DNA from 3 places in the Caldanaerovirga acetigignens genome. Region 3 is predicted to be linked to each of the others. Evidence: riboswitches for the same ligand, from Rfam matches in the RefSeq annotation. Region 3 holds a riboswitch; each other region holds the start of a gene.
The links. A riboswitch is a leader RNA that binds a small molecule or an ion and turns the genes downstream of it on or off. The one in region 3 is predicted to bind S-adenosylmethionine.
Positions count from the first base shown of each region.

Region 1: it holds a riboswitch for S-adenosylmethionine, as region 3 does, so the genes downstream of both, BUB66_RS09910 (homocysteine biosynthesis protein) here and BUB66_RS05565 (homocysteine synthase) in region 3, are expected to answer to the same signal.
Region 2: it holds a riboswitch for S-adenosylmethionine, as region 3 does, so the genes downstream of both, BUB66_RS01690 (methionine ABC transporter ATP-binding protein) here and BUB66_RS05565 (homocysteine synthase) in region 3, are expected to answer to the same signal.

Region 1 is NZ_FRCR01000014.1:2,300-12,416, forward strand. Features, by position in the region: gene BUB66_RS09880 (ornithine cyclodeaminase family protein) at 1-656, shown strand, start outside; gene hypD (trans-4-hydroxy-L-proline dehydratase) at 830-3,262, shown strand; gene BUB66_RS09890 (glycyl-radical enzyme activating protein) at 3,292-4,203, shown strand; gene BUB66_RS09895 (homocysteine S-methyltransferase family protein) at 4,187-6,559, opposite strand; gene BUB66_RS09900 (UPF0280 family protein) at 6,573-7,301, opposite strand; gene BUB66_RS12770 (4Fe-4S binding protein) at 7,314-7,529, opposite strand; gene BUB66_RS09910 (homocysteine biosynthesis protein) at 7,532-8,698, opposite strand; SAM riboswitch class I at 8,775-8,884, opposite strand; gene BUB66_RS09915 (sodium:solute symporter family transporter) at 8,948-10,117, opposite strand, start outside.
Region 2 is NZ_FRCR01000002.1:24,263-34,379, reverse strand. Features, by position in the region: gene BUB66_RS01730 (aminotransferase class I/II-fold pyridoxal phosphate-dependent enzyme) at 118-1,626, shown strand; gene BUB66_RS01725 (small, acid-soluble spore protein, alpha/beta type) at 1,783-1,974, shown strand; gene BUB66_RS01720 (outer membrane protein assembly factor BamB family protein) at 2,094-3,335, shown strand; gene murI (glutamate racemase) at 3,409-4,218, shown strand; gene BUB66_RS01710 (asparaginase) at 4,307-5,317, shown strand; gene BUB66_RS01705 (aspartate/glutamate racemase family protein) at 5,303-5,971, opposite strand; gene BUB66_RS01700 (MetQ/NlpA family ABC transporter substrate-binding protein) at 5,987-6,823, opposite strand; gene BUB66_RS01695 (methionine ABC transporter permease) at 6,860-7,513, opposite strand; gene BUB66_RS01690 (methionine ABC transporter ATP-binding protein) at 7,506-8,540, opposite strand; SAM riboswitch class I at 8,611-8,725, opposite strand; gene BUB66_RS01685 (hypothetical protein) at 9,155-9,883, opposite strand; gene BUB66_RS01680 (DNA methyltransferase) at 10,074-10,117, opposite strand, start outside.
Region 3 is NZ_FRCR01000005.1:160,817-170,933, reverse strand. Features, by position in the region: gene BUB66_RS05590 (cobalamin B12-binding domain-containing protein) at 1-1,464, shown strand, start outside; gene BUB66_RS05585 (prolipoprotein diacylglyceryl transferase) at 1,690-2,487, shown strand; gene BUB66_RS05580 (lactate utilization protein) at 2,502-3,152, opposite strand; tRNA gene BUB66_RS05575 (tRNA-Arg) at 3,352-3,429, opposite strand; gene metX (homoserine O-acetyltransferase MetX) at 3,503-4,624, opposite strand; gene BUB66_RS05565 (homocysteine synthase) at 4,651-5,925, opposite strand; SAM riboswitch class I at 5,998-6,115, opposite strand; gene BUB66_RS05560 (DUF2284 domain-containing protein) at 6,264-6,833, shown strand; gene BUB66_RS05555 (stalk domain-containing protein) at 6,852-8,267, shown strand; gene BUB66_RS05550 (Asp23/Gls24 family envelope stress response protein) at 8,410-9,234, shown strand; gene nuoE (NADH-quinone oxidoreductase subunit NuoE) at 9,309-9,845, shown strand; gene nuoF (NADH-quinone oxidoreductase subunit NuoF) at 9,850-10,117, shown strand, end outside.

The sequences.
Region 1 (10,117 bases), on a different contig from region 3:
GAGCAGCTTCTGGGGTTGCGACAGAACTTTTCTCAAATGAAGATGCAAAAAAAGCAATAATTTTCGGTGCGGGCGCCCAGGCAGAGACCCAGATTTGGGCATTGCTCTGCGCAAGGAAGCTTGAAGAAGTATACGTCTTTGACGTTGATTTTAACAAAGCAAAGCAGTTTGCCGAACAAATGAATCAAAATTTCAAAAATTATGGCGCGACAATAACTGCAGTGGAAAATGCGGACGATGTACTTCCCGAAGTAGATATTATCACGACGGTCACAACATCTAAAAAGCCGGTATTTAATGGAAAATTAATAAAAAAAGGAGTCCACATAAACGGAATAGGAGCATATACCCCTGAAATGCAGGAAATTCCTGAAGAAGCCATATTAAAAGCCGACAAGATTTACGTGGACTCAAAAAGCGCGTGCCTCGCCGAAGCAGGAGACCTTATAGTCCCGATAAAAAAAGGGATGATTACAGAAGAAAAAATAACAGGGGATATTGGAGATTATATAATCGGCAAACTGCCCGGAAGGGAATCAAAGGAAGAAATTACTATTTTTAAATCCGTAGGCTTGGCTGTCCAGGATGTGGTAACCGCTGCTAGAATCTACGAAAAGGCTTTAAAGCTGGGGTTAGGTAAAAGTATCACCCTTTAGATTTATGGTAAGGACCTTTTCCGTATATGATGATCTCTAAAACGAGACAAATGGTATAAAAATTGGGACAATATCGAGAAATCATGAATTCCTTTCGCTAAAAGTGAAACTGGCATTAAAATTGCATATATAAAAAACTGAAACGTGATTTTGTTTTAACTGGAGGCGATATTATGGCTATTCCCTGCGATGCCATTGAAAAAGAAATCCAAAAAAGGAGGTCGGCCGTCCGTCCCATAAATGAGCGGATTGCGAGGCTTCGCGAAGAAAGCGTTAAGGCTCAGGTCAAAATCTCAGCCGAGAGGGCAAAAATCATAACGGAATTTTATAAAAGCGGCATAGCAAAAGACGAGTCCATTCCTGTGCAGCGCGCCATGGCCTTCAAGTACTTGATGGAGCGGGTGAGCCTGCCGGTGGAAGAAGGCCAGCTTATCGTGGGGCTCAGGGGGACCGGTCCGCAGGAAGTACCCACCTATCCAGAGATATGCACCCACAGCATGCAGGACCTGGAAATTCTAGATTCCAGGGAAAACATGCCCTACAAAGTGGATGAAGAGACGAAAAAGCTTTACGAAGAGGAGATAATTCCGTTCTGGAAGGGTAAGACGGTTAGGGAAGAACTTTTTGCGAGCCTTCCGCAGGAATGGATCGATGCCTATGAAGCGGGGATATGGACCGAATTCATGGAGCAGAGGGCTCCGGGACATACCGCTGGTGGGGAGAGAATTTTTGAAAAAGGGGTTCTCGACATAAAAGAGGAGATAAAAAAGAGTATGCAGGAACTCAACCCCGATGATCCCGATTATAAGGAAAAGATGGAAGAATTGAAGGCGATGGACATTGCCGCCGATGCAATTTTGATCTACGCACAGCGCTATGCCGAAAAATTGGAAAAAATGGCCCAGGAGAAAGAAAACCCCGAGCGCAAAAAAGAGCTTGAAGAAATGGCAAGAATCTGCCGCAAAGTTCCCGCACATGCGCCGGAGACATTCTGGGAAGCCCTGCAGCACTACTGGTTCGTTCACGTCGGGGTGGTCTATGAGACCAACCCCTGGGATTCCTTCAACCCGGGAAGATTCGACCAGCACCTTTTTCCCTTCTACGAAAAGGATGTAAAAGAAGGAAGGCTCACGAGGGATAAGGCCAAGGAACTTTTAGAGGCCTTCTGGATAAAGATAAACAACCAGCCGGCGGTGCCCAAAGTAGGAGTTACTGCAGAGGAAAGCTTCACATACAACGACTTTACCAAGATAAATATAGGGGGCTTAAAAAAGGACGGCTCAGACGGAGTAAACGAAGTGTCCTACCTGCTATTGGAAGTGCTGGATGAAATGAGGACTCTTCAGCCGAACACCGCCTTGCTCGTCAGCAATAAAAACCCGGACAGGTTATTGATAAAAGCCCTGCAGGTTGTGGCGCCGGGATTCGGCGAACCGCCGTTTTTCAACTTCGACGGCGTGATAGTGAAGATGTTGAGGCAGGGCAAGACTCTGGAAGATGCACGGACTTCAGGGGTGAGCGGCTGCGTTGAGACGGGCTCTTTCGGTAAAGAAGCCTATATACTCACGGGCTACTTCAACCTGCCCAAAATCCTTGAAATTACCCTGAACAACGGAATAGACCCGCAGACCGGCAAAAAGCTGGGGATTGAAACCGGAGATCCTGCAAACTTCAAATCCTATGAAGAGCTGTGGCAGGCTTTCATGAAGCAGGTGAAGCATTTCATGGACATAAAGATGAAGGGGAACGACATCATAGAGGAAATATATTCAAGGCAGCTTCCCGTGCCGTTCATGTCGCTTTGGATAGATGACTGCGTGAAAAAAGCAAAGGACTACAATTCCGGTGGTGCGAGGTACAACACGCAATATGTGCAGCTTGTTGGGCTCGGCACAGTGGCTTTCAGCCTGAGCTCGCTGAAGTACCATGTTTTCGATGAAAAGACGACTAGCATGGAAGAATTTATGGAGGCATTAAGGCAAAATTTCGAAGGGAAATACGAGATTTTGAGGCAGAGGATATTGAATAAGACCCCAAGGTACGGGGAAGATGACGATTACGCCGACGAGATAGCTAAGAGGCTTGTGGATGAGGTAGTCGGGATGATAGAAAGCTACCCGCCGACGCTGGTGAGAAAGGCTTCGAGAAGGGCGTATTTCCTGCCGACGACGGTCCACGTATATTTTGGCAAGGTCACAGGTGCCACGCCGGACGGCAGAAAAGCCGGTTTTCCGGTGTCCGAGGGCATATCTCCAGTGCAGGGAAGCGACAGAAGAGGAGTAGCGGCAGTGTTCAGGTCAATTGCAAAGTGCGATTGGGATAAGACCGGAGGGGCGCTTCTAAATCAAAAGCTCACGCCAGATTTATTGGAAGGTGAAGAGAACCTCCGGAATCTCGCAAGCCTGATAAGAACGTTCTTCAACATGGGCGGGCATCACGTGCAGTTCAATGTGGTCAGTGCGGAGCTTTTGAGGGAGGCCCAAAAACGCCCAGCGGATTTCCAGGACCTGATGGTGAGGGTTGCGGGATACAGCGACTACTTCGTGAATTTGCCGAAGGGACTACAGGAGGAAATAATAGCGAGGACCGAACAAAAGGAATTTTAGCTTATTTGATGCTGCAAGGAGGCTTTTAGATGACGAATAATGGCTTAATATTCGATATTAAGCGCTTTGCGGTGCACGACGGGCCGGGAATAAGGACCACCGTATTTATGAAAGGCTGTCCTCTCAGGTGCTGGTGGTGCCACAATCCGGAAGGCATATCGCCCAAAAATGAGTTAATGTTTTTCGAATATAAATGCATTAGGTGTCGTACCTGCGCCGGGGTATGCCCGGCCGGGGCAATTTTTTTTGAAAACGAAGGCGGCTTTCCCAAAATTGAAAGAAGCCTTTGCATAGGTTGCGGTATATGTGCCGATGCCTGCCCGACGAATGCGATAAGGCTCGTCGGGAGGGTAATAAATGTGGAGGAACTTATAGAGGAATTGGAAAGGGACGTGCTCTTTTACGACAAATCCAGCGGTGGCGTTACTTTTTCGGGGGGAGAGCCACTTGCACAGCCGCATTTTCTAAAAGAAGCCCTAAAAAGGTGCAAGGAGCGCGGCTTTCACACCGCCCTTGACACTTCGGGCTTCGCGCCACGGGATACCTTTGTAGAGGTTATGGATTATGTGGATTTTTTCCTGTTCGACTTGAAACTCGCAAAGGAGGAGCATCACAAAAAATACACAGGGGTTTCTAATGAGCCCATAAGGGAAAACCTGAGGCTTCTGGATGATGCGGGAAGGGGAAAGGACGTGCTCCTTCGCCTTCCCGTCATCCCCGGGATTACCGATACAAATGAAAATATAGAAGGCCTTGTGGAATTCGCATCTTCGTTAAAAGACATAAGGCAAATAGAACTTTTGCCCTTCCACGATGTGAGCGAAAAGTACGCGAGGCTTTCGAGAGAATACAAAATGCTGGACCATAGCGCACCGCCTCCGGCTACCATGAAGCGCATAAAGGAAGCTTTTGAAAGGGCAGGTTTTAGCGTGAAAGTTTAACCAGCTTTTTGGCAAGGTAAACTGCGGAAACCGCATCTGGGGCGTATCCGTCAGCACCTATCATCTTTGCAAATTCCTCGGTGACCACTGCACCGCCCACCATTATTTTGGCAGGTATGCCTCGAGATTTAGCAAGGTCTACTACATCTTTCATCCTTACCATGGTAGTAGTCATCAAGGCGCTCAGCCCTATTATGTCAGCATTGCTACTTACAGCGGCTTCAATAATTTTTTCTTCCGGCACATCCACCCCGAGGTCTACTACGTGAAAGCCGTTGTTTGATAGCATCAATTTCACAATGTTCTTGCCTATGTCGTGAATGTCCCCGCGGACGGTGGCTAAGACTACCGTGCCGTGGGATTTTTGTTTTTCCGCACCGATAAGGGGACGAAGATGGGAGAAGGCCATCTCGGCCGCTTCGGCGGCTGCTATGAGTTGGGGAAGAAAGAATTCGCCCGTTTCGTACTTTTTGCCCACCTCTTCCAGGGCGGGTATGACCATCTCGTTTATGACATCGAGCGGACTGTTTCCGTTTTTTAAGGCCAAATCCACCAGAGCTTTTATGTTTTCTGCATTGCCGTTAATAACCGCGTCCTTTAAGGTTGTCTCGGAAGTTTTTTCTAGTCGCCCGGAGAAAACGTAATATTCGCCCCTCTCATCGCGGCCGGTCAAGAGGTCAGAAGCCCTTAATGCATAGACTACTTCTTCGCTGAGAGGGTCTATTATCGGAAGGTCCAGGCCTTCTTTTATAGCCATGGAAAGAAATGCTGCGTTTAAAGTCTTCCGGAAGGGAAGGCCGTGGGATATATTGCTTATCCCGAGGGTCGTTTTCACGCCGAGCTCTTTTTTAATCAAGCTGATGGCCTTTAAAGTTTCGAGTGTCTGGTTTTGATGGACACCGGCTGCAAGACAGAGGCAATCGATGAAGATAAAGTTGCGGTCGATGCCGTATTTTTCCGCGCATTCGACGATTTTTTGGGCGACCTTCAGGCGCTTTTCGGCACTTTCCGGAATTCCGCTTTCGTCCAAGGTAAGCCCTATTAAGGCAGCGCCATAGCGCCGGGCAAGGGGGAGTATTTTCTCAAGCTTATCCTTAGAACCGTCTACCGAATTTATTATAGCCCTGCCGCAAAAGTATTTAAGGCCTGCTTCGATAGCTTCGGGGTTGGAGCTGTCTATGGAAAGGGGAACATCGACCGTTCGCTGGATGGATTCTACCGCCCTGGCCATTGCGGATGCTTCATCGAGTCCCGGTACCCCTACATTTACGTCGATGATCGAAGCGCCGGCCCTCACCTGTTCCTCGGCTTCCCTTATTACAGGTCCGAAGTCGCCATTTTTAATCGATTCTGCGAGCTTTTTTCTCGCTGTGGGATTTATTCGTTCTCCGACGAAAGGCGTGGGGCCTCTTCCTTCTATGTAAAGGGTGCGGGTGCGGCATGCCAAGAAGCACCTTCCGTCAGGAAAGCGCAAGGGCGGGCGAAGATCCGATACGGCTTCGGAAATAGCCTTTATGTGTTCCGGCGTGGTGCCGCAGCATCCACCTACTACCGAAACGCCCAGGCGAACCATTTCTCTTGCATATTTGGCCATATCTTCGGGTGTAACTGCATAGGATTCGGCACCGCCTTTTGTATCAGGAAGCCCTGCGTTGGGCTGGGCAGAAAGGTATACACCTCCTACCTTGGCCATCTTTTTTATGATTTCTATTGCTTCTTCCGGGCCCAAACTGCAGTTTAAGCCGACGACCGTGGCGCCCATGGCAGAAAGAACCCTCGCTGCGGTTTCGGGGTCTGTGCCTGTAAGGGTCCTTCCGCTTTTTTCAAAAGTCATTTGGCATATTACGGGAACATCGCCGAATTCCTTAACCGCGAGGAGGGCAGCCCTCATTTCCTGAAGGTCGGACATGGTTTCTATTATTATCAGGTCTGCACCCGCTTCCAGGAGGTAACCAGCCTGCTCTTTAAAAGCGGTGTAAGCTTCCTCAAAAGAAAGGTCACCAAGGGGAAAGATGAGCTTTCCGGTAGGACCTATAGAGCCTGCCACAAGAACCTTCGTTCCCGCAGCTTTTCTGGCGATTTCGACTGCCCGATGGTTAATATCCTTTGCTTTATGGGCTAGGCCGAAGGTAGAAAGCTTAATTCGATTCGCGCCGAATGTGTTGGTTTCGACAACTTCTGCACCCGCATCGACGTAAAACCTGTGGACGTTTTCTACGGCGTTGGGAAATTCAAGATTCAGCATTTCGGGGCATGAGCCGGGCGGAAGACCATTTTTAAAGAGCATTGTTCCCATAGCGCCGTCAAATATCAAGATTTTTTCCTTGAGTAACTCTATTAATTCAATGGACCTCAAAATTTTTCCTCCTTTAAATTTTTTCAATTTCGATGTCACCTTTTGCCCCCAAGTGTTCGCCAATGATAATCAATGCTCCTATGACTCCTTCTATGCTCAGGGCAAATTCTAGGGCGTCCTTTATATCATTCGGGGACTTAACCCGATTGCCTGTGGCGGTTGCTACCGCATCAGCAAGGGTTGAATTTTCCGCTACTATTACTGCTGCATCTGCTCTGCCGAAGCTCAAGGAGTGGCCTATTGTGCCTGCTGAAGTGCATATCCCCAGAGGATGACCAGTTGCGTTGAGCTTTAAGGCGATTTTATTGCTAAAAGGAGAAGCTCCTGCGAATATTCCAATTTTAATTGGTCGCTTTATCATAGCAAATATATCTCCCCCGTTTTCTACTATTACCTCAGGGGAGAATTTTAAGAGGAGCTTCCCAATGAATTCAGATATAGCGCCTGCTACTGCTGCCATTGGACCTACCCCTGCTTTAAAAGCGGCCTTTGCCATATGTTTTACTATTTCTGGTGCCCATTCGGGGACGGAGTGCGGAGACAATGAGCAAATAAAATCCGGGTCAAATGCTATATATTCTTCCAGGTCTTTTCGATAATTCAGCAAGCAGGCAAGGGCTTCTGCTGAAAGATCTTTTTTGGCGCTTATGAAAAGGTCAGTTTCCTTGAATTTGACGGTAAAGCTAATCAAGCCTTCTGCGTATACGAGTTTTCTATAGTCACGGCTTTTGTATTCAGCCATAATCTGTTCCACCTAAAGCTGAACTATTGCGCCAAGTGGACAACTACTCACACATAAGAGACAAGAAGAACATTTTTCAGAGCAAAAGCGCAGCTTCCAATTGCCTTTATCGATGCATAATGCAGCAGTGGGGCAAAGCGCAGTACAAGCACCACAACTTATGCACTTTTCTTCAATAAAACCTATTTTGGCTCTTTTAACCTTTAAATTTTCATTTACTCTGCTCAAAGTTATTCCTCCTTTGTCTCATTTAATGGCAAAAGCCTGATATCCATAGGTAGTGCTTGTATAGGTTGCTGTAATAGGAATTTGCCTTCTTTTATCCAATTTTTTAGGATCTCGGCTATTTTTATGGAAACTGAAATGCTCGAAAGGCAAGCTGTAGGGACTTTCTTGCCCATGATCGTTACATTTCCACTCTTTAATTCTGAGTAACTTACCCTGCGAAGGACTGGTCTTGAGCGGGAGGGCACTGCGTAATCGAGTATATTTGTGAGAATTTCTTCGTCCCTTATGGATACGAACCGTGCCATTTCCTCATCAATGATGGGAATCGGAACTCCTACGCCTACGTAAAGTGTCACACCGTAGCCCTTGACTACTGCTGCTCTAAGAAATTCTGGACTCATCTTCTTTAAATCTCCTATTAGGGCCAGCGTAGCGCCGCCTCCAATGGGAACGCCGCTTTCAGCGCGCTCTTGAGTAGGATTATGTTGGGTGCCTTCCCAGGCTACGTACCCTATTGCACCACCCAGGAAAATTCGCGTCCCAACGCCGATAGTCCTAAGGTACGGGTCGTTCATCAAGGGGCTTAGTTCTCCCGTTGTCGAATAGTTTACATTCCCGCAGTTTGGTAATAGCACGCCCATATAGGTATAGAGGGTTTTGTCGGAAGTGTTCGTTGCGGCGTTGTAATTCTGATAAGCGTTTCTGGGGTTAAAAAGTATTGCCTGGTTTATGGAATATTTATCGATAAAACCAGTGAATTCCTTTCGAGGGTAACAGTCGGTTCCGTAAGATAGAGCCCTAAGCTTTATTTTCTTTCCGGCTACCAGGTCCTCTATTACATGGGCTCCGCCGTAATTCATCCCTTCGGATTCCGACTGTTCTGTGGCTCCTATATAGGCATCTACCGCCGCTATACCTCCGTAAGCCGGGACATCGTTCAGCCAGACTTTGCTCATCTTTATGGGTGGATCTGTGTGGCCGAAATTTAGGAAAGCTCCAGAAGAGCACATGGCCCCGAAAGTTGCGGTGGTTACCACGTCTACCTTTTTGGCGACCTCTTTTATGCCCTCTTTGCGGGCAAGCTCCTTTACTTCCTGGGCTGTGAGCACCACAGCACAACCGGATCTAATCTTTTCGTTAATTTCCTCAAAGGTTTTCAATACAATCACTCCTTCTTGGTGCAAAGTACAGTAAGAGGCAACAAGAAAGCCTCTTCCGATAAGAAGAGGCACGCTTTCCTGCCTCTTCTTATCTCTCAGGACATCTCGTCCTGCAGGAATTGGCACCTTCGCATCTTTAAAGATGCGGGTTGCCGGGTTTCATCGGGCCAGTCCCTCCACCGCTCTTGATAAGAAGAGTTTTAAAGATATCTGGTTTTCAAAGTTTTAAATAGATAATAACAGAAGTATTTTTTCATGTCAATAATTTATTTGCGATGAAGGAGCATTTTTAAAAATTTCTTGCTGTGTTCGTTCTTTCGAAGTCAATTTAGATACAAACGGCACTACTAATAGAGGAATTGTCATGGCAAGGCTTCCGAACATAGGGATTTTTGATGAATCAAATCTAGAAATTACCGAGAGAACTATCGATATAGCAAGGCCTGTTATGGAACCAGTCCATGCGCCTGATTTTGTGGTTTGCTTATAAAACAGGCCAAAAAGATATGGCGCTAAAAATGTTCCGGCCACAGTGCCCCAGGATATGGCCATCAGTGTAATGATGATAGATGGCTTTAGTATGGCGATTATCAGTGAGAGGATAATAAAAATCAGGCAGAACAGCCTCATGAGCGCCATTTTGGCCTTGCCGCCGAGTTTAATTCCAAGCCCTTCTGTTAGGTCCACGCTTATCGCCGAGCTCGATATCAGGACCAGAGAAGATAAGGTGGACATGGAAGCAGATATTACAAGCGCTAGTATTACGGCGGCAACTGCTTCTGGCATTGCCCATTCAATTATTTTCGGCACCATAATGTCAGGATTAGGCCGCCCGCCTTCTAAAGGTATGGAGTCGAAAAAGAGCCTCGTCATGGCACCTATGAAATAAGCGGTGAAGCTTATTATAAAGGAGAATGCGGTGGAAATTGCGGTGGCAGGCTTTACAGAAGCCTCGTCTTTTATTGAGTAAAATTTGTGCACCATTTGCGGAAGGCCCCATGGTCCCAAGCTTGTCAGGGTTACAAAAAAGAATAATTGCCAAAAACCAGGGGGACCTACCGGTGCGGCTAATTTTGGGTCTATGCTGGCAAGCTTTCTTATTGCCGGCATTATTCCGCCCACATTAGGATGAGAGACTACCGACCATATCATTAATATACTTCCAAATAGCATTATTAATCCCTGGATGAAATCCGATAGGCTCACGGAAAAATAGCCTCCGAGGATCAGATAAAATGCGGTTAGTGCCGCCATAATTACTAGTGCCAATTGATAATCGATGTTAAAGACTCCTTCAAATAGATAGCTTAAGCCCATGTAGACCGATGCGGAGTAAGGCACAAGGAAAATAAATATAATTACTGCAGCGAAGATCCTGTATGTGGGAGAATCATATCTTAGTGCGAGAAATTCCGGAAACGTCTTTGC
Region 2 (10,117 bases), on a different contig from region 3:
TTCATTATTACACCGTTTCTTAACAAAAAATTAACATTTTGTTCTGGTTTTTATATTGAAATTCCACTCGTTCTGTGCTTTAATTAGTATGTTAAAAAGATGGGAGGGAGACTGATTATGAGAGTTGAGGAACAGCAAGAAACGCCGCTCTTTACCGCCCTAAAAAAGTACGTGGAAGACGGCACCATATCTTTCCACGTGCCGGGGCATAAGGGCGGCAGGGGAATTCCAGAATTCAGGGAATTTGTAGGAGAAAATATTCTGGCCATTGATGTCACCGCAGGCCTCCTCGGCCTTGACAACGTCTGCAACCCCCTTGGCGTAATCAAAAGGGCAGAAGAATTGGCAGCAGATGCCTTCGGTGCTGACCATGCCCACTTCTTGGTAAATGGCACTACTTCGGGCATCCAGGCTATGATCCTTTCGGTGGCAGGGCCCGGAGATGAGATATTAATCCCGCGAAATGCCCATCGTTCGGTGGTCGGAGGCCTGATATTGAGCGGTGCAAGGCCAGTTTATATAAAGCCCGTGATAGACGATTACATGGGAATTGCCATGGGCATCACTCCGGAAAGCGTAAGGCGAGCTTTGGTGGAGCACCCTAACGCCAAGGCCGTTTTCGTTATAAACCCCACTTATTACGGCGTGGCATCGAACCTCAAAGAGATAGTAGAAATTGCCCACGCCTTTGAAAAGCCTGTAATAGTGGACGAGGCCCACGGAGCCCACTTCGGCTTTCATCCGGAGCTTCCTCTTTCTGCGATGGAGGCCGGCGCAGACATGAGCGCCGCCAGCGTCCACAAGCTCGTGGGGTCCATGACGCAAAGCTCCATACTGCTGGTAAAAGGGAATCTGGTTGACGACAAAAGAGTAAAGGCAGCCATGAATTTGACCCAGACCACCAGCCCTTCCTATCCTTTGATGGCATCGCTCGATGTTGCTCGAAAACAGATAGCCTTGAAGGGCAGGGAGATGCTTGAAAGGACCATAAAACTTTGCGAAGAGGCAAGGAGTAAGCTCAATTCCATAGACGGAATATACGTGATGGGAAGGGAAATCGAAGGCACCGAGGGGTGCTACGCATACGACCCGACGAAACTTGCCATTAACGTTAGGGAGCTAGGGCTTTCCGGCTTTGAAGTAGAAAGGATACTGAGGTACGAATATCATATCCAGGTAGAACTTTCCGACCTTTATAACGTTTTGGCTGTAGGCGCCATAGGCGACAGCGAAGAGAGCTTGGCTGCCTTGGTCGATGCCATAAAAGAAATAGCGCAAAAATACGCGAGGAAAAACGTCATAAAGATTGCTGCAAGCCTCCCGGAAAACCAGGAACTGGTGGTTTCGCCTAGGTTTGCATTCTACAGCGAAAAAAGGGTTATGCATCTTGAGGAGTCAGAAGGCGAAATCAGCGCCGAGATGCTGATGGCGTACCCGCCCGGAATACCTATTATATGTCCTGGAGAGCGCATTACAAGAGAAGTCATAGAATACGCAAAGGCACTCAAGGCCGAAGGCTGCCACCTGCAGGGCACCGAAGACCCCGAAACCAATTTCATAAAGGTGCTGGCCGACAGGGAAAGCGTGGAAATGGAGTATTACCGGCAGGCCGAACAGGTCGGATGAAAGCGGTCAAGAGCCCCTGATTAAAAGGGGCTTTTATGGTATGCAGGGAATTAAATTTTTTAACAATAAATGGCAAAATTAGAGGGTACTATCAACATATTTTTCTGCTTATTACGCACCATAATAATGTGCGAAAAAATTTAAGGAGGGAGCTTGATGGCCCGAAGGCGCGGCGTCATGTCTGAAGCCCTCAAGTACGAACTTGCAAAAGAGCTTGGGGTGGCGGATATCGTCGCGAGAGAGGGTTGGGGAAGCGTGTCTTCCAGGGACTGCGGCAACCTGGTAAGGCTTGCCATAGAAAGAGCAGAGCGAATGCTCATGGAAGACAGCGCGAAAAATAAAAAATAGCTCCCGAGGGCGCACAGCCAGGGCTTTTAAAAACCCTGGCTTTATATTTTTCACAAAAAAAATTCATTGCGAATAATCTGAGATTATGGGGGGTAAAATGCCGGGGTAGGTGGTGAAGGGTGCGGCTTGTTTATATCCAAGGGGGTAGCAGGGAACTTCGAAAAACGAGGCCTTATATGGTGGGTACTGATGTAAGGCACATTCAACAGGCACTAAAGTGGTTCGGACTTTATTGCGGAAAGGTCGACGGCGTATTCGGCCCTGAGACTGAGCACGCCGTTAGGAAGTTTCAAAGATTAATGAAAATAAAGCCGACCGGGATTGCTGACGGAATTTTCTTCGATGTTCTGCAAAAGATGATAAAAAAAGGGGCCGGAGAATGGGTGACGCTAAAAAGAGATTTTTGCCATACCGGTCATTCTCCGGTGTTTTTGGGCTCATCCCTTGAGGTTTCGAAACTGGCAAAAGTAAAAGGGCTGGTTGCCCTAACCGCAAAGAAAAACTCGGTTTTTGTTGCAGAGGAAAATTCAATAGGGGCCTTCGACCTTGGAAACAAAAAATTTAAGTGGAGGAAAAAGATTTCCCCGAGCTCTATGAGCCTTGCCCAGGAGGCAGTTTTAGTTTCAGCATCTTCGCTAGTTGCATTAGATGCCTATTCCGGTGAGGCAAAATTTGAATTTGCCCGTGATGATTTTGAATCTCCTGCTGTAGCAAATGAAAATGGCGTGTACGCCTCATCAAGGAGTGGAGTTTTATACGCCCTGAACTGGAGTGGGGAAATAATGTGGCGGTACAGGACAGGTGCTGACTACATCACCCCTATGACTTTAGCCTTGGATTTTTTGTATTTCGGCTCACTTTCAGTAGTATACTGCCTAGATGATAAAGGCGCGCTATTTTGGAAAGCAAGACTTCCCGGGTTCATAAAAGGGCCTGTTTCGGTTTTTGAAAAAAAAGCGTTTGCGGTAAACGATGAAGGAAGCATATTTTGCCTGGATGCGAGGACGGGGAAGATGCTCTGGAATAAAAATTTTGGGGAAAAAATTCATGCGCTCTGTTTTTTGGAAAAAAGTGCGATTGTTGTAGCTAGTAGCGGAAAGGTAATGTCCATTGATACCGAAGAAGGAAATGTAAAGTGGGAAGAGGATTTAAATGTGTCCCCTGCCGCATTGCCTCTTTCATGCGCCGATGCTATATTTATTCCCACCGATGCTGGCCTTGTGATGCTAAAGCCCGGCGGTGAAAGAGTAAAGACGTATTTTGAAGGAAGGAGTATAAGTCATGTCATACAGGCAAGACTTGGACTGTTAGTCGCTGCAGATGGCTGTTTGTGGGATTTTTCTCCGCTGGAAAGATTATAAAAACTGGTGTAAACTAAATAATATTATTATCACAAAGATAAAAAGTTTTTATACTTGCGCAGGAGGTCGGAATATGGAAAGTCAAAAACCAATAGGAATCTTCGACTCCGGCATCGGTGGACTTACGGTGGCAAAGGAAATAATGAACCTTATGCCTTGGGAAAATATAGTTTATCTGGGCGATACTGCAAGGGTGCCTTACGGTTCCAAATCCAAGGAGACCATCACCCGGTTTGCCAAAGAGGGAGTAAGTTTTCTTATGAAACAAGATGTGAAGATGATTGTGATCGCCTGCAACACCGTCAGTGCTACGTGCTTGGAAAAGCTTCAAGACATGTTGCCTGTACCGGTGGTCGGAGTTATAGAACCGGGAGCCAGGGCAGCCGTGAAAGCTACAAAAAACAGGAAGGTGGGGGTGATAGGCACCGAGCGGACGGTAAAAAGTGGAGCTTATGAAAGGGCAATACGCGCCATAAATGAGAATATAGCTATATTTTCAAGAGCGTGCCCCCTATTTGTGCCCCTAGTTGAAGAAGGTTGGCTGGAAAACGAAGTCGCATACCATACGGCAAAAATTTACCTTGCTCCGCTTCAAAAAGAGGGTATAGACACGCTGGTGCTGGGATGTACCCATTACCCCCTCCTGAAACCGACGTTAAAGAAAGTAATGGGAGATAAAGTTACATTGGTAGATTCGGCGCTTGAAACTGCCAGGGAAGTAGCAGCCATACTTTTTGAAAAAGGCCTGGAAAGGGGACAAGGGCTCTTACCTCATTATAAATTTTTTGTGAGCGACGACCCGGAAAGGTTTATAAAAGTGGGCGAGGCATTTTTACAGCGCCCCATAAATCCTATAAACGTAGTAGACCCCGAGCACTGGTAATTATGGTATAATTTGTACATCGTATGCTTAGTATATTTGCGGGGAATGAATATTATGACAGACAAGTTACTTAAAAGGAGGGAAATGGATGAACTTAAAAATAAAAAAATTGGCATTTCTTGCAACAGGCGGTACCATCGCCTCGGTACCCGGTCCTGAGGGTTTAAGGCCTGCCTTTACTGAGAAAGAAATGCTCGCACTTTTGCCTGAACTTTCGGATTTTGCGCAAATAGAAGGGAAGCTCATAATGAACATAGACAGTTCCAATATGCAGCCTGAGGACTGGGTGACCATAGCCAGGGCGGTGAGCGATGCGCTTTATGATTTTGACGGAGTGGTGATTTCCCACGGCACCGATACCATGGCATACACTGCAGCGGCCCTTACATACATGCTCACCTATTTAAAAAAGCCGGTAGTGCTGACCGGCGCCCAAAAATCCATCGGCGAGGAAAAAAGCGACGCCAGAAAAAATCTGCTCGACAGCTTCAGGGTGGCCGCTTCGGGCCGGCCCGGTGTTTTCGTGGTCTTTGACGGAAAGGTTATTTTCGGCGACAGAGCGAGCAAGATGAAAACCTCGAGCTTTGATGCCTTCTGGAGCGTAAACGCTCCTTATGCCGGCAAGGTGTGCGAAGGGGCCATCGAATGGGATGAGGAGGCCTTGAAGGCCGAAGGGAGGCGGATTGCAAAAGTTTGGAACCTTATCGCCGAAAGAGGAGAAATAAACCCTGAGGAAAAAAAAGCTTGCCCTGCCGTCCTTTACGACAGGCTCGACACCAGGGTGCTTCTTGTCAAACTCTACCCGGGCATCGAGCCAGAAGTGCTGCTTTTTGCCAAAGAAAAGGGTTACCATTCGGTGCTGATAGAAAGTTTCGGGGCGGGGGGTATAACGTTCCGTCCGCCGCGGAACCTTCTTCCTGCCATCCGTGAACTTGTAGAGTCGGAAATAACGGTGGCGGTCACCACCCAGGTGCCCTTCGAAGGGGTGGACCTGACTCTCTACGAGGTCGGAGTAAAGGCCCTGGAAGCCGGAGTCGTCTCTATGGGTGCGGACACAAAAGAGGCGGCCTTGGCAAAATTGATATTAAAATGCGTTTAAGCGTAAAACGAAATCTCTCAGCACTTCCTCCATCGGGTCGACGACTGTTACATCGAGCTTTTCTTCGAGTATTTTTTTCAAATAGGGGAAGTGCGTGCAGCCGAGCACCAGTCCCTCGGCTCCGAAACTTTTTGGCAAGAAATTGGCAAGGTTGAACTTCTCGAAGATGTCTTCCGGCGGCATTAAATTTTCAATGGCATTCACCACCGGGAGGAGGGTAACTCCGATGACCCGGATGGATGGGTTGCTTTCGTATAGAATCTGTTCTATGACCTTGAGGGACTGGGCGTTGGCGGCCCAGACGATAAGGCGGCTGTATTTTGACGCCAGGTTGCGGTACGATTGAAGTGGTGTTAAGATATAGGAAGAAGGATATTTGTTTTCTACGAGGTTAAAGTCTATGGCTGCCGAAAGAGAATTGCAGTATATCATAATGCTTTTTATGTTCTTTTTATGGAACTCGTCGATAATGGCGATGACTTTTTGAGTAAGGGTATCGGCTTTTTGGTACTGCAGCATATTTTGCTCTTCGGGGTTTGAGGCGGTAGGAATTCCCACCGCATCAAACCCCTTTTTTCTCATGAATTCCACGCCCATTTTTGTGTCTTGAGGCGTTCCGGCGATTACGCCGAAAGTTTTGGAAAAGTATGCCATAAAATCACTCCGCTATTAGAAGGCGGGCACGACGGCCCCTTGATATTTCTCTTCGATGAACTTTTTGACTTCGGGCGAATTCAATGCTTCGGCGAGTTTTTTGAGTTCCGGCCTTGATTCGTCTCCTTTTCGGACCACCAACACGTTTACATAGGGCGAGTTGGCATCTTCAATGATGAGCGCGTCCTTTGTGGGAACGAGCCCTGCCTCCAGAGCATAGTTGGTATTGATCACCGCCAGGTCCACGTCCGGCAGTACCCGGGGGAGGGTTGCAGCCTCAAGTTCGGTTATCTTCAAACCTTTTGGATTTTCAACAATGTCGCCAACTGTAGCTTTTATCCCCTCCTCAGGCTTTAATTTAATGAGTCCCGCTGTTTGCAGGAGCAAAAGAGCTCTTCCGGCATTGGTCGGGTCGTTGGGTATGGCGACGGTGGCTCCTTCTTTTAGTTCGCCAAGATTTTTAATCTTTTGGGAATAGGCCCCCATGGGCTCGATGTGGACCTTTGCGATGTAGGTCAAATCTAGATTGTGCTCCTTTGAAAACTCCTCAAGGTACGGAATGTGCTGGAAATAGTTGGCGTCGAGTTCCTTTTCTGCCAATTTCAAATTGGGCTGAACATAGTCGGTAAATTCCACAATTTCTAGATTAATCCCCTCTTTTTCCAGAATCGGCTTTACAACTTCCAGGATTTCGGCATGGGGCACCGGAGAAGCTCCAACCTTTATCGTCACTTTTTCATTTTGCACCTGCTGATTTGCGCTATTTTCGCTGGCAGATTGATTTTGCCCGCATCCCGAAAGCAGGAATGCAAGGATGCTGAGTGTTAAAAACACCGCAAGAAATTTTTTCATTCAAGGTCCCTCCTTAATGCAAAAATTTTTGATTGATTAACGATGTTTGGAAAGGGACTTTACCACCAAATCTCCAAGGACCTGGATGAGCTGCACCATAATCACGAGTATTGCCACGGTGTAGAGCATGATGTCGAGCATGAAGCGCTGGTATCCATAGCGCACCGCCAGGTCTCCTAGTCCACCACCTCCTATCACGCCGGCCATGGCGGAATACCCCACCAGGTTTATGGCGGTTATAGTTATTCCAGCGGCGATCGAAGGCAGGGCCTCGGGGATTAAAACTTTTGTGATGACCTGAAAAGGAGACGCCCCCATGGCCTGTGCCGCTTCGATGACGCCGCGGTCTACCTCGCGCAAGGCCGTTTCGGTGAGCCTTCCCATAAAGGGAATGGCTGCCACCGAAAGGGGAACTATGGCGGCCGTGGTGCCTATGGATTTTCCCACGAGCCACCGGGTAAAGGGAATGAGCATTATTAACAAAATGACGAAAGGAATGGAACGGAATATATTGACGATGGTGCCCAAAGCTTTATTCAAGGGGCTGTTTTCCAAAATCCTTCCTCTGTCGGTGGAATAAAGCAGGACGCCGAGAGGTATCCCGAAAATGGATGCTATGAGCACCGACACCGCCACCATGTAGATAGTCTCACGGGTTGCACTAAAAAGCAGCTTTACACTTTCAGCCAATTTCCACCACCTCCACGTCAAGGCCTATATATTGCAAGTATGAAAGAGCCCTGTCGGCCGTCCCGTTTTTCCCCTCGAACTGCACCACCAAAGTTCCAAAGGGAGTACCTTGGATGTGGTCTATGTTTCCGTACAGGATATTGGTGTTCACGCCGAATTTTTTCACAACCTCCGAGAGGATGGGCTTTGCAGTAATTTTACCGAAAAATCCTATTTTGACCACGCGGCCCTCTGCCAGGTTTCCGTTTAAGGCCTTTATTTTCACTTTAAGCTCTTCGGGAATTTCGCAGATGAAAATAGATTTTAAAAAGTTGCGAGCCGTCTGAGTTTTCGGCCTTGAAAATATTTCGAAAGTCGTCCCCTGCTCCACCACCCGGCTTTTTTCTATAACTGCCACTTTGTTGCATATTTGCTTTATCACGTTCATCTCATGGGTCACGACCACCATGGTGATGCCCAGCTTCTCGTTGATGTCTTTTAAAAGTTTCAGGATTGAAAAGGTGGTTTCCGGGTCCAGTGCCGAAGTCGCCTCATCGCAGAGCAGAACTTTCGGGTCGCAGGCAAGAGCCCGGGCGATGCCGACTCTTTGTTTTTGCCCTCCCGAAAGCTGCGAAGGGAAGGACTTTGCCTTGTCGGAAAGCCCAACCAGATTCAAGAGATTTTCTACCTTTTCGTTTATGGTTTTCCTGTCAAAACCGGCTATTTCCAGCGGAAAGGCCACATTCCCCCACACGGTCCGGGAGGAAAGCAGGTTGAAGTGCTGGAAAATCATGCCGATTTTCTTGCGCATCTCTTTAAGCTCTTTGGGGGAAAGTCCGGTCATCTCCACGCCGTCTATTTCTATAGAGCCTGATGTGGGCTTTTCCAGCAAATTGATGCACCGAAGTAGGGTGCTTTTCCCTGCGCCGCTTAAACCTATTATTCCGAAAATGTCTCCTTTTTCGATGTCGAGATTTATGCCGTCTAACGCTTTGACGGTTCCCGAAGCCGAAGTGTAGACCTTTGTGAGATTCCTTATCCGAATCAATTAAATCCCTCCCCTTCCCAAAAATGCAACAAAAAACCCCCTTCTGACATCGAGAAGAGGGTTAAAAAACCTCTTATCTGCCAGAACGTAACGTTCTGCTGGAATTAGCACCGCTGCAACTGCGCTCGCAGTTGCCGGTTGCCGGGTTTCATCGGGCCAGTCCCTCCACCTGCTCTCGATAAGAGTTTTCTTATTCAATTTTGATGATATAAATATTAACATTCATTTAGGATTATGTCAATCGATTTTTTTAGGGAAGCACGCAGGATAGAATAACCCCTTATGGTTGTTGCATCAGCCCTTCAATATTAAAGCCGCTAAGGAGTTGTTTTTTAACTGATGTCAAGGATGCTGAATGGATTGCAAATTTACTGCGTCACGGCCTTCTAAAGGGCAGCTTATAGGTATGGGCTTACTTTTTTATTGCTTTTTTTCGGAACATTATTTTCAGGATAGACTAGAAATTGATTTATCATAGTACCGTTGGTAGTATTTGTACTTTATGGAAAATTATATCATAACTTCAGTGATATTATTTTGTTTTCCAGATTTCAAAATTCAGAAGCTAGTCGCTCTATTTCCCGGAAGAAGAGCTCTTCTAGCTAGCTGTTCCTCTAGGAATCAGTCCCGCTCTCTTCCCATATTAAACGCCGCAAACCGGTTAATATCATCCAAACACTTTCTATTTTTCCTTCATTTTTACCGTACCTACCTTGTTCTATCTCTCGTTCAAATCGTTCAAATTCCTGCTCTATTTCCTCTCGCGTTCTTCCTTCACTAAAAATTTTCACAAATCGCAACCAATGACGAATCTCGATACCCGCTATACGTTCGTTATATATTTCCTCTATGTATTCTTCCATAATACCTGTTCTGGCAATACGCCCAAAATTCTTGCCACGATCGGATACAGGTCTATCGTTAATAGCATCGCTCTTACGCGGATAGGGACGTACATCTTCAGGCACTATGATTCCTCTATCGTCCTCGGTCTGTCTAGTATGCTCCCAATAATAATTCCGCCATGCAGCGACATACCTTGCGTTTTCCACGAATGGTTTTAGGAGTTTCGGACGTCCAGAAATAACTTGTGATAATAGCCAGGGCACAATAACAACCAAATCCGCAGGTGCGCATGCCTCTTTTGTAGCACAGAATCGAAAGTTTGGCTCTTTTTCTTTTGCCAATAGATACCACGTTTTAAGCTCAATGCCAAGAATAGGAGTGATATCTCCTCCGCCCGATTTCGTGAGAAGAACATCAGGAAACGTCTGCGCCTGGCGAATGAACGCATATTCGCTGTACCTGCCTTCCGGGTCCCACACTGACCGTATTTGATTCAAATTATCCACCAGCTGCTGCTCGATCGTCGTCCCTACCGCAGGAGATAACGTTGGAAGATCCGTAAGGCTAACACCTTCAATGTACGTATCTGTGTGAAATTGGTAAGGAAGATTGTAAAGAGCCTCTTTGACGTTAACCCATAAGTTATAGTGTTCCCATTCCCTACTCGGTTCTTCACGTATTGGTGTCCTAGGACCTGTCATACGTCTTCAACCTTTCAATAGCAATTTTAA
Region 3 (10,117 bases):
CTCACGCCGGAGCCTTTGAGAGAGATATTGAAAGAGCTAAGGGAAAAAATAGAGTCTTCAGGTATTGATAAAGGGATTAAGTGGATATTTGGAGGGAATGAACCGACCGCTCAAATTGCAGAAGAAAGCGGCATATTTTACAAAGTATTCAACGGGCTTGAAGATATCGATGACGTGCTAGGATTTCTCAAGGGTTACAGGCATTCGGAAAAAGAAAATTATCCCCAGGATTTAGTGTCGCGCATAGAATCCAAATATCCGTATCCAATTTTGAGGCATCATCTCGGCTTGCCTACCCTTGAGGCCACGATAGAAGCTATCAAAAAGGTATCTGAAGCAAAGGTACTGGATGTCATTTCTATTGCCCCAGACCAGAACGCCCAGGAATTTTTCTTCGAACAGCATAAAATGGACAGAAGACTGGACGGAGCAGGGGGCGTTCCGCTGCGGAAAAAAGAAGATTTTGAAGCTCTTTACGAAGCATCGCGCCGCGGAAATTATCCGCTTCTTCGGTGCTACAGCGGCACCACACATCTCATTGAGTTTGCAGAGCTCTTGCAGGAAACCATAAAAAATGCCTGGTGCGCCGTGCCTCTGTGTTGGTACAGCGTTTTGGACAAAAGAAGCTCAAGGCCTCTCAGGGAGGCTATAAGGGAAAATCAAAAAGTGATGAAATGGCACGGCGAGAGGGGCATACCTGTTGAAGTAAACGAATCCCATCATTGGAGCCTCAGGGATGCCCATGACGCAGTGGGAGTTGCAACAGCGTATTTGGCTGCTTATAATGCCAAAAAGATGGGTGTAAAGCACTATGTGGCTCAATACATGTTCAACGTCCCGCCATCGCTTTCGCCTAGGATGGACCTGGCAAAAATGCTGGCAAAAATCGAACTTATCGAATCGCTGCAAGATGATAATTTCAAAGTTTATAGGCAGGCCAGGGCAGGCCTTGCCAGCTTCCCAGGGGACCTATCTCAGGCAAAAGGGCAGCTTGCGTCGTCGGCATACCTTGCCATGGCGATAAAGCCTCATATCTACCATGTAGTTGGTTTCTGCGAGGCGCATCATGCTGCTACTGCGGAAGATATTATCGAAAGTTGTAAGATAGTCAGGGGCGTAATAAAAAATACTTTCTTAGGGTTGCCTGATATGGAAAATGATCCTGTGGTGCAGGAACGCAAGTATCAGCTTATAAAAGAAGCTATGGTCATATTAAGCGCCATAAAACAGCTTAATCCCAGTGTCGAGGACCCGCTTTCCGATGCGGATACCATTGCAAAAGCCATAGAGCTAGGCATTCTGGATGCTCCGCACCTCAAAGGCAATCCGGCGGCCTGCGGGAAACTGGTCACGAGGATGGTAAACGGCGCTCTATATGCTTACGACCCAGAAGAGAACAAAATTCTGACCGAAGAAGAAAGGATAGATAAAATATTTAAAAGAGCACAGCTTACTGTAATCTAAATATAAATAAAGAGAAGCCGGCCTTGATTAAGGTCGGCTTTTTTGATTTTTTTAAGTTAAAGCAAAGACTAACTTTCCGCTATACAGAAACTCCTTTCTTTTATTTATTACTCTAAAATTAGAATTTTCGCCTCTTTAAAGCTATATACAATAATAGGTTTTTGGTGATAAAATAAAAATAACCTGCCCTAAGGCAAGAATAAAAAAAGGAGGAAGCATATACGCATGTTTATCGAAGGAATAAGTCCGTACGCATTTAAGATAGGCCCTATCGCTGTTCACTGGTATGGAATATTCATGGCCATATCTTTTTTAGTAGGCTCGTATTACCTTTACGTCAAAGGAAAGAGGCTCAATCTTGACGAGGACTTTTTGCTTAACCTTGCGATTGTCGTCATAATATCTGGAATTGTAGGAGCGCGCCTCATGTTCGTGCTCACAAACTACCCCGAATGGTTCTTAAAAGCTCCCATTCAGGTAATTAAAATTTGGGAAGGCGGGCTTTCGTGGCACGGTGCTCTCTTAGGAGGGTTTCTCGCAGGGTGGCCGTATTGCAGGAGACACGGCATAAATCCCAACGTCGTGGCGGATTTGACCGTGCTGGGGCTTTCCTTCGGCTATATAATAGTGAGGATAGGCAACATATTCAATCAGGAAGTCCTTGGCCGTATGACCGAATTTTCCTTCGGCAGGTGGCCGGCTCAGTTAATAGGTTCTTTTATAGGCCTTGTGCTTTTGATTAGATACTTATATCTTGAAACTAAAGACCTCCCGCCGGGATACCAGTTTTGGTCCTTTATATGGTGGCATCAGATTTTGAGGGCTCTGATCGAGGAGACGGTGAGGGAAAATCCGCTCTTTCTCGTCCATTACGTAAATGATAAGTGGGGCATAGGGTTTTTCACTTTGACGCAGCTTATGACTCCATTTATAGTAATTTTTGCGTATTTGATGTATAAAACCACCGGCGGTTATGGCTACGGAGGCTATGGCTACGTCGGATACAGGAGGAGGCGTTATTGAAAGACAAAAGCGCACTAAAAGCCCAGGTACTCGTTTACGACTAAGACGTGGATGTCGGTAAGTAAGGGCTTTTTCTCCAGAATAGTGGTTATGCGGCAGATGCGCGCGGGAGAATTGCAGCCCGAGCAAAATCCGGTGTCGGCGCAAGGAGTGGACAAATTAAGCCGCCTTGCGTTGGCCGGTGCGGCGTACGTTTTTATCCTGTTTAAACCTTCTTCTATGCTGCCGACTATTTTATTCCTGCCCGCTATGATTATAACCTTTCGGGGGCCGAAAAACATGGATGCTGCGCGGTTTCCTGTGCCGTCAACGTTGACGAGGCAGCCGGTTATTGTGAGAGCGTTGGTGCTGGTAAGAAAAAGATCGCACGTAAGTTGCCTGCGTCTTATGGCCATTTTTTCTTCAGGAGAAAGGTTCGGTGCGTTGTGATTCAAAAGCTCTTTGCCCATTTCCGTTAGAGCTTCGGTCACGTTTAATTCCACCAGCGTCATTGAGCCTCCAAACCCTATGGTGGAGGCTTCTTTTGCTTGATCGAGTATGTAATCAATGGCCTCCTTTCTAGTCTTGCAATACACGGCTGTAAAACCATTTTTCTTCAGGGACTCCACTGCTTTTAGACATTTTTGCTCGTAGGTCCAATCAAGAATTTCCTTAGGTTCAACCACATAAAACACCTCCAATTTTAATTTCGGTAATTCATTAGAAAATCCTCCATAAGTATGAAAGTAGTTTGTTTAATCTGAAAATAACAGAGCAACAAATAAAGAACCATAAAATATAACCCCTCCAGGAACACCGGACTCTTTTGGTGATTTCTGGAAGGGGCAGTCCTCGGAAAGCCTTGTCTTATAGGCATTTTAAAAATGGTGCGCCTAGGAGGATTCGAACCCCCGCAAAACCCGGCTCCGGAGGCCGGTGCTCTATCCCCTGAGCTATAGGCGCACTTAATCTCTGTTAAATATTCTTTTTGCAAAGATTATTATAGCATAAGGGGGCGGATAAAACAACAATAAAATCAAAGCGACGGGGATTCGCTAAGAAAAGTGGACTGGACCGAAGTCTCGAGGATTTCGTTCAGAATAGGAGAAAGCTTTTCGAAATCCACAAGAAAGGCATCGTGGCCCTGATAGGATTCTATTTCCCTGTATTCTCCATAACCGCCCGCGGTATTTAACTGCTTGATAAAACTTCGAAGCTCATCGGGCGGATATAACATGTCGGTATCTATGCCGACCATGAAGACCTTGGCCTTAATGCGCTTCAGGGCTTTTTCCAGGGAACCATAGGGCTCGGCTATATTGTGCCTGTTCATAGCTTTTATAAGGCAAAGGTAAGCATTTGCGTCGAAACGTTTTACGAAAGATTCTCCGTGGTATTCTAAATAACTTTCTGCCAAAAACAGTCCTTTTTCTGCATCCATATTTCTCGAAAATCTTCTTTTGAAAAGTTCGTGGCTCTTATAGGTGAGAGTGCCGATCATCCTTGCCAGTGAAAGCCCTCTTACAGGTTGGCCTAGCAAATAATAATTTCCGTTTCTCCAGGATGGGTCGCTTTCAATAGCTTTTATACCCACGTAGTTGAACGCAATAGCCAAGGGGGAAAGCTCGTGAGTTGCAGCTATTGCAACAACTGTTTCTACAGAATCAGGGAAGGTTACGGCCCATTCAAGGGCCTGCATACCTCCTAAAGACCCGCCAATAGCCATCTTCAATTTTTTAACTCCGAGGTATTCCAGTAGAATTTTTTGCAGTCTTACCATATCCCTTATATTTATCGGAGGGAAATCATTGCCATAAGGATTTCCAGTTTTCGGATTTACGGATGTCGGTCCTGTAGTCCCGTAGCAGCTTCCCAGTATGTTTGAACATATAACGAAATATTTGTTCGTATCCAGCGCCTTTCCGGGGCCTATCAGCGGGTCCCACCAGCCGGGCTTGGGGTCCCGGCTGGAATACATACCCGCGGCATGAGCATCTCCTGTTAAGGCGTGCAGCACTAAAATGGCGTTGTCTTTTTTTCTGTTCAAGTTGCCGTAAGTTTCGTAAGCCACCTGAATAGCATCGAAAGTATATCCGCTTTCGGTGCTGAATTGAATTTCACCTTTTGTAAAGCGAAAAAAGTGTTTTTTTACGAGCATGGCCATCCCCCTCGGTTGTAAATTTTTTACGCGGCATCAAGGCCTCTTTCCAGGTCTTTAAGAATATCGTCAATGTCCTCTATTCCAATCGACACCCTTATCATATCCGGAGTGACTCCGGCTGCTGTTTGTTCTTCGGGGCTCAACTGCTGGTGGGTAGTGCTGGCCGGGTGTATTATCAAAGACTTTGCGTCCCCTACGTTCGCAAGGTGGGAAAAGAGCTTTACGCTTTCTATAAATTTTTTCCCGGCTTCGTAACCGCCTTTTAAGCCGAAGGTAAATATCGCCCCGGCCCCTTTTGGCAAGTATTTTTGGGCAAGAGTATAATAGGGCGAATCCGGAAGGCTGGGGTAGTTTACCCAGGCGACTTTTGGGTGATTCTTTAGAAATTCCGCTGCTTTCTTTGCGTTTTCTACGTGGCGCTGCATCCTAAGATGCAGGGTCTCCAATCCTTGCAGCAACAAAAACGCATTGAAAGGACTGATACATGCGCCCAGGTCCCGAAGGAGCATGCACCTTACTTTTGCAATGTAAGCGGCATTTCCGAAGGTTTCCGTAAAAGATACGCCGTGATAAGCCGGGTCTGGTTCGGCAAGTTCCGGGAATTTTCCGTTTGTCCAGTCGAATTTGCCCGAGTCTACTATTAGCCCGCCCAGGGTAGTTCCGTGCCCTCCTATGAACTTGGTTGCGGAGTGTACTACGATATCGGCGCCGAATTCAAAAGGCCTGCAAAGATAGGGAGTTGCAAAAGTATTATCTACTATAAAAGGAATTCCGGCATCATGAGCTATCCGGGCGACCTCTTCTAGGTCAAGGATATCGATTTTTGGATTACCGATAATTTCTCCGTAAATTGCCCTTGTGCGGGAAGTTATGGCGTTTTTGAAGTTGGCAGAGTCCTTTGGGTCTACGAATTTTACATCTATTCCGAATCGCTTCAATGTGGTGGAAAAAAGGTTGAAAGTTCCGCCGTAAAGGGTGCTTGAAGAGACTATTTCATCACCGGCCTTTGCTATATTCAATATTGCATAAGCTACTGCTGCCTGCCCAGAGGCAAGGGCCAGCGCGCCTACGCCACCTTCTAATGCTGCGATGCGTTTTTCAAGCACGTCTTGGGTTGGATTGGACATCCGGCTGTAGATGTGTCCTTCCTCTTTTAAAGAGAAAAGGTTAGCAGCATGTTCAGGGCTTTGGAATACAAAAGATGTGGTTTGGTAGATGGGGACTGCCATTGCCCCAGTCGTGGGATCAGGTTCCTGGCCGGCGTGGACTGCCAGAGTGTCGAATTTAAAATCTTTCATGCTCTATTCCTCCTTTTTGTTTTTGTGTAAAAAAAACCCCCTTCGATAAGAAGAGGGTTTCTTTCAACCTTCCTCTTATCTCTCAAAACGCCTTTTAGCGTTTTGCAGGAATTGGCACCTTCGCGCTTTTATTAAAGGCGCGGGTTGCCGGGTTTCATCGGGCCAGTCCCTCCACCGCTCTTGATAAGAGGCCAATTTTTCAATTTTAATTTAAAGCAATTATACCAGTATACTAGGAATTCTGTCAATATATTTTACGAATTTGTTACAAGGTGGACGAGATAGCATTGATTCTGGTATTATAGACTAAAAGGCTATTATGCTTTAAGAGGTGGACCATGAGGCTGCTGGAAAAATTTAAGGAGGCTGAAAAACTCCTCGGATTTGCAAAAAATTGTGAAGGCGTTGCACGGGTCGAACTCATATTGGCCCGGGACGTAGTGGTGGATGAGCGGGTTAGGTTTCAATGCAGCCATTCGGGCTGCAGGGAGTACGGGAAGAGGTTTATGTGCCCTCCTTATGTGCCGGATGTAGATGAATTTAGAAAACTTGTCTTAAAATACTTTATGGCAGTCATTCTGCAGGTGGAAGGTAAAACCGAAAGCAAAGATGCAGAAAATGAGGCAAAAAGGCTTGCCCTTCTTTTGCACGAGGCAGTGTATAAAACGGAAAAGAGAGCTTTTTCTTCCGGCTTTCATTTTGCTGCCGGGTTTATAGGAGGGCCGTGTATATTGTGTGAAAGATGTCCTGCTGCCGCTGGACACGGTTATTGTGTTCAGAGGGAGAAGGCAAGGCCATCTATGGAAGCAATGGGTATTGATGTATTTAAAACTTGCAAAAATGCAGGGCTAGAATTTGCCTTTACGCCGGGGAAAGTAGTTTGGACCGGAATGGTATTGCTGGACTAATGAAGGGGGTCGTAGAATTTGAGGAATATTCGAAAAATATCCGTTCTTTTTTTAATCGGAGTCTTTTTATTATCAACGGTGTCGCCTCTTGAAATATACGGTGCCGGAACTATTAAAGTTTTCCTGAATGGCAGGGAAATAAAGCCCGATGTGCCGCCGGTGATGAAATCGAGCAGGGTGCTCGTGCCATTTAGATTTTTGGGCGAAAATTTGGGGGCGAATGTCCATTGGGATGAAAAGACGAAAATGATTACGGCAGTAAAAGGCTCAACTCAGATTATCCTCAGGATAGGTAATTCCGTCGCCTACATAAACGGAAAGCCGGTAAAACTAGATGTTCCTGCTCTGATCGTAAAAGGGAGGACAATGGTCCCCATACGCTTTTTTAGCGAGGCTTTTGGAGCGCAAGTTCACTGGGACGGCGCTAAAATGGCGGTGTTTATAACTGTAAAAGAAGGTCTTGCCAAATACATCTTGGGATATTATTATTCTCAGTCCTACGACGATTTCATAAAGAACGTGGAAAAGCTCACTTCCATCGCGGCCAAGTGGTACACCCTTGACGAAAATTCGAACCTGGTAAGTTACGACAATTCCCGCTATATTATGAAACCGCAGGATTATAATTTAGTACTCGAGGCGGCACGGCAAAAAGGCGTCAAGGTATATGCACTCATTTTTGAATCGGACCGCGCGCGCTTGAGCCAGGCCTTGGATACTCCGGAAAAAAGGAAGGCGCTAATAGGCCAGATAGTAAGTGAGGTAGAAAAAGAAAACTACGACGGCGTCAATATCGACTTCGAATACATAAAACCTGAGGATAAAGAGAATTTTAACAGTTTTATAATTGAGCTATACAATGCCTTAAAATCAAAAAACAAGTCTCTAAACATTTCCCTCCCTGCAAAGACCGAAAAAAACGACTGGTGGCCGGCATACGACTATGAAGTCTTGGGCAAGTACAGCGATTTCGTAGTTATCATGGCTTACGACAAAAGTCCAAGTGCGCCGGGGCCTCAGGCGGGTGTGGATTGGACGAGGGAAGTTGTGGATTATGCCACAGCGAGGATACCGGCTCAGAAGGTTGTCTTAGGTGTGGGCTATTACGGCTATGCCTGGACGGATGGCCTAAGGTACACAGTATTGGAAGAGAAAAATCAGATGACCTATTCGAGAATACTCTTTTTAGATGAATTAAAGAGCAAATACGGCTTGAAAATGAACCTGGACGGAAATTCGCTTATGGCTTACGGAAGTTTTAAAGACGAAAAAGGTGTAACTTATCAAATCTGGATGGAAAGCGGTGCTTCGGTGGATGCCAAATGCAAATTGGTCATAGAAAAAGGCCTCAAGGGAATAGCGGTGTGGAGGTTGGGTTATACCACGGCTAGTTTCTGGCAGGCCGTATACGACAATTTTAAGGCTGCAAAATGATTATATTGATAAAACGCCTTCGGTAAAAGAAGCCGAAGGCGTTTTACTAGATAATCATGTAAAAAGTTTCACAAATATCTTTATGGTATTTCATTATTGTGATAATATAAAAGAGTACAACTATGTAGCAGGAGTTGATAATTTGGAAGTAATCGCCTTTGTAGGCAAAAGCGGCACCGGAAAAAGCCACCGGGCTCATTTAGTGGCGAGGCAGTACGGTGCCGAACTTATAATTGACGATGGGCTTTTGATCCACGGAAATAGGGTGGTAGCCGGTTATTCGGCAAAAAGGGAAGAGACGAGGGTAGGTGCGATAAAAAGGGCTCTTTTTCAGGATCCGCATCATGCCGAAGAAGTCAGAGAGAAGGTGAAGGAAATTGATGCAAAAAGAGTTCTCGTCATAGGTACTTCGGAAAAAATGGTAAGGACAATCTGCAGGACGTTGGAGCTTCCGGAGCCCACAAGAGTTGTATATATTGAGGATGTATCGACTAAAAAGGAGATAGAAGAGGCAAGGAAGATAAGGACTGTAGATGGAAAACACGTAATACCTGTGCCCACGCTCGAGATAAAGAAATACTTTTCGGGGTATCTTTTAGACCCCCTTAAAATTTTTTACCGCCGGGGTAGGCAGGAGATAGTCACGGAAAAGTCGGTGGTGAGGCCCACATACAGCTATTTAGGACGGTATACTGTTGCCGATACGGTGATAAGCCAGATTGCTTTACATGTAGCAAGAAGCATAGAAGGAATAGGGGGCGGAGGGAGGGCTGTCGTTGAAAACCATGGCTCCGGAGTCGCGATTAGTTTAGAACTTACGGTACAGTACGGGATTCCAATTTTGCCTTTGATGGAGAAAGTCCAGCAGGAGGTGAAGGAAAAGGTAGAATATATGACGGCTTTAAACGTGCTTAGGGTGGATATCAAGGTAAAAAAACTTTTTTTCAGGAAGGAAAAAGAGGCGTAATGTAGAATATAAAATAATTTATAAATTGTGCAATCTGTTATTGGTACGAATTCTGTAAAGGGGAGGAAAAATAGATGAGTTGCTGTGAGTGCAAAGAATCGGGGTTTGATGCCAGATTTCCGGATGAAGAAGTAGACCTTGCCCTTTTAGATGGGGTGCTCGAAAAGTACAGGGGCAACCCCGGCAGCCTCATAACGGTGCTACAAAAAGCCCAAGATATCTACGGATACCTGCCCAGGAAGGTGCTTTACCATATCGCCCGGGAAATAAAAGTAAAACCCGCCAAAGTATTTGGGGTTGCCACGTTTTATGCTCAGTTTAGATTGAGACCCATAGGCAAGCATCTTATAATGGTTTGCCACGGCACAGCCTGCCATGTAAACGGGGCTGAACTAATCACAAGTGCCCTCTGCGACGAACTGAAAATTAATGAAGGAGAGACTACAAAAGACGGGCTTTTTACTCTTCAAAACGTGGCTTGCCTCGGGTGCTGCAGCCTTGCTCCGGTGATGATGATAGACGGTGAAGCTTACGGCAAACTTACCCCGGATAAAGCCAGGGGCATCATAAGGGAAATTTTGAAGAAAGAGACGGAAAAAGAGGGGGTGTAGGAGAATGAAGGTGATAGTTGGACTGGGAAGCTGCGGAATTGCTGCGGGGGGCAATAAAGTGCTCCAAGCGGTGGAAGACGAGGTAAGAAAGAGAAATTTGGACGTGGAAGTTAAAAAAGCGGGATGCATAGGGATGTGCTACTTAGAGCCCTTGGTAGAAGTGGTGGACGACGAAGGGAAAAGTACGATGTACGTGAAAGTGACGCCGGATGTGGTGAAGGATATTTTTGAGAATCACTTGGAAAAGGGAATTGTAGTAAACGAGAATGCTC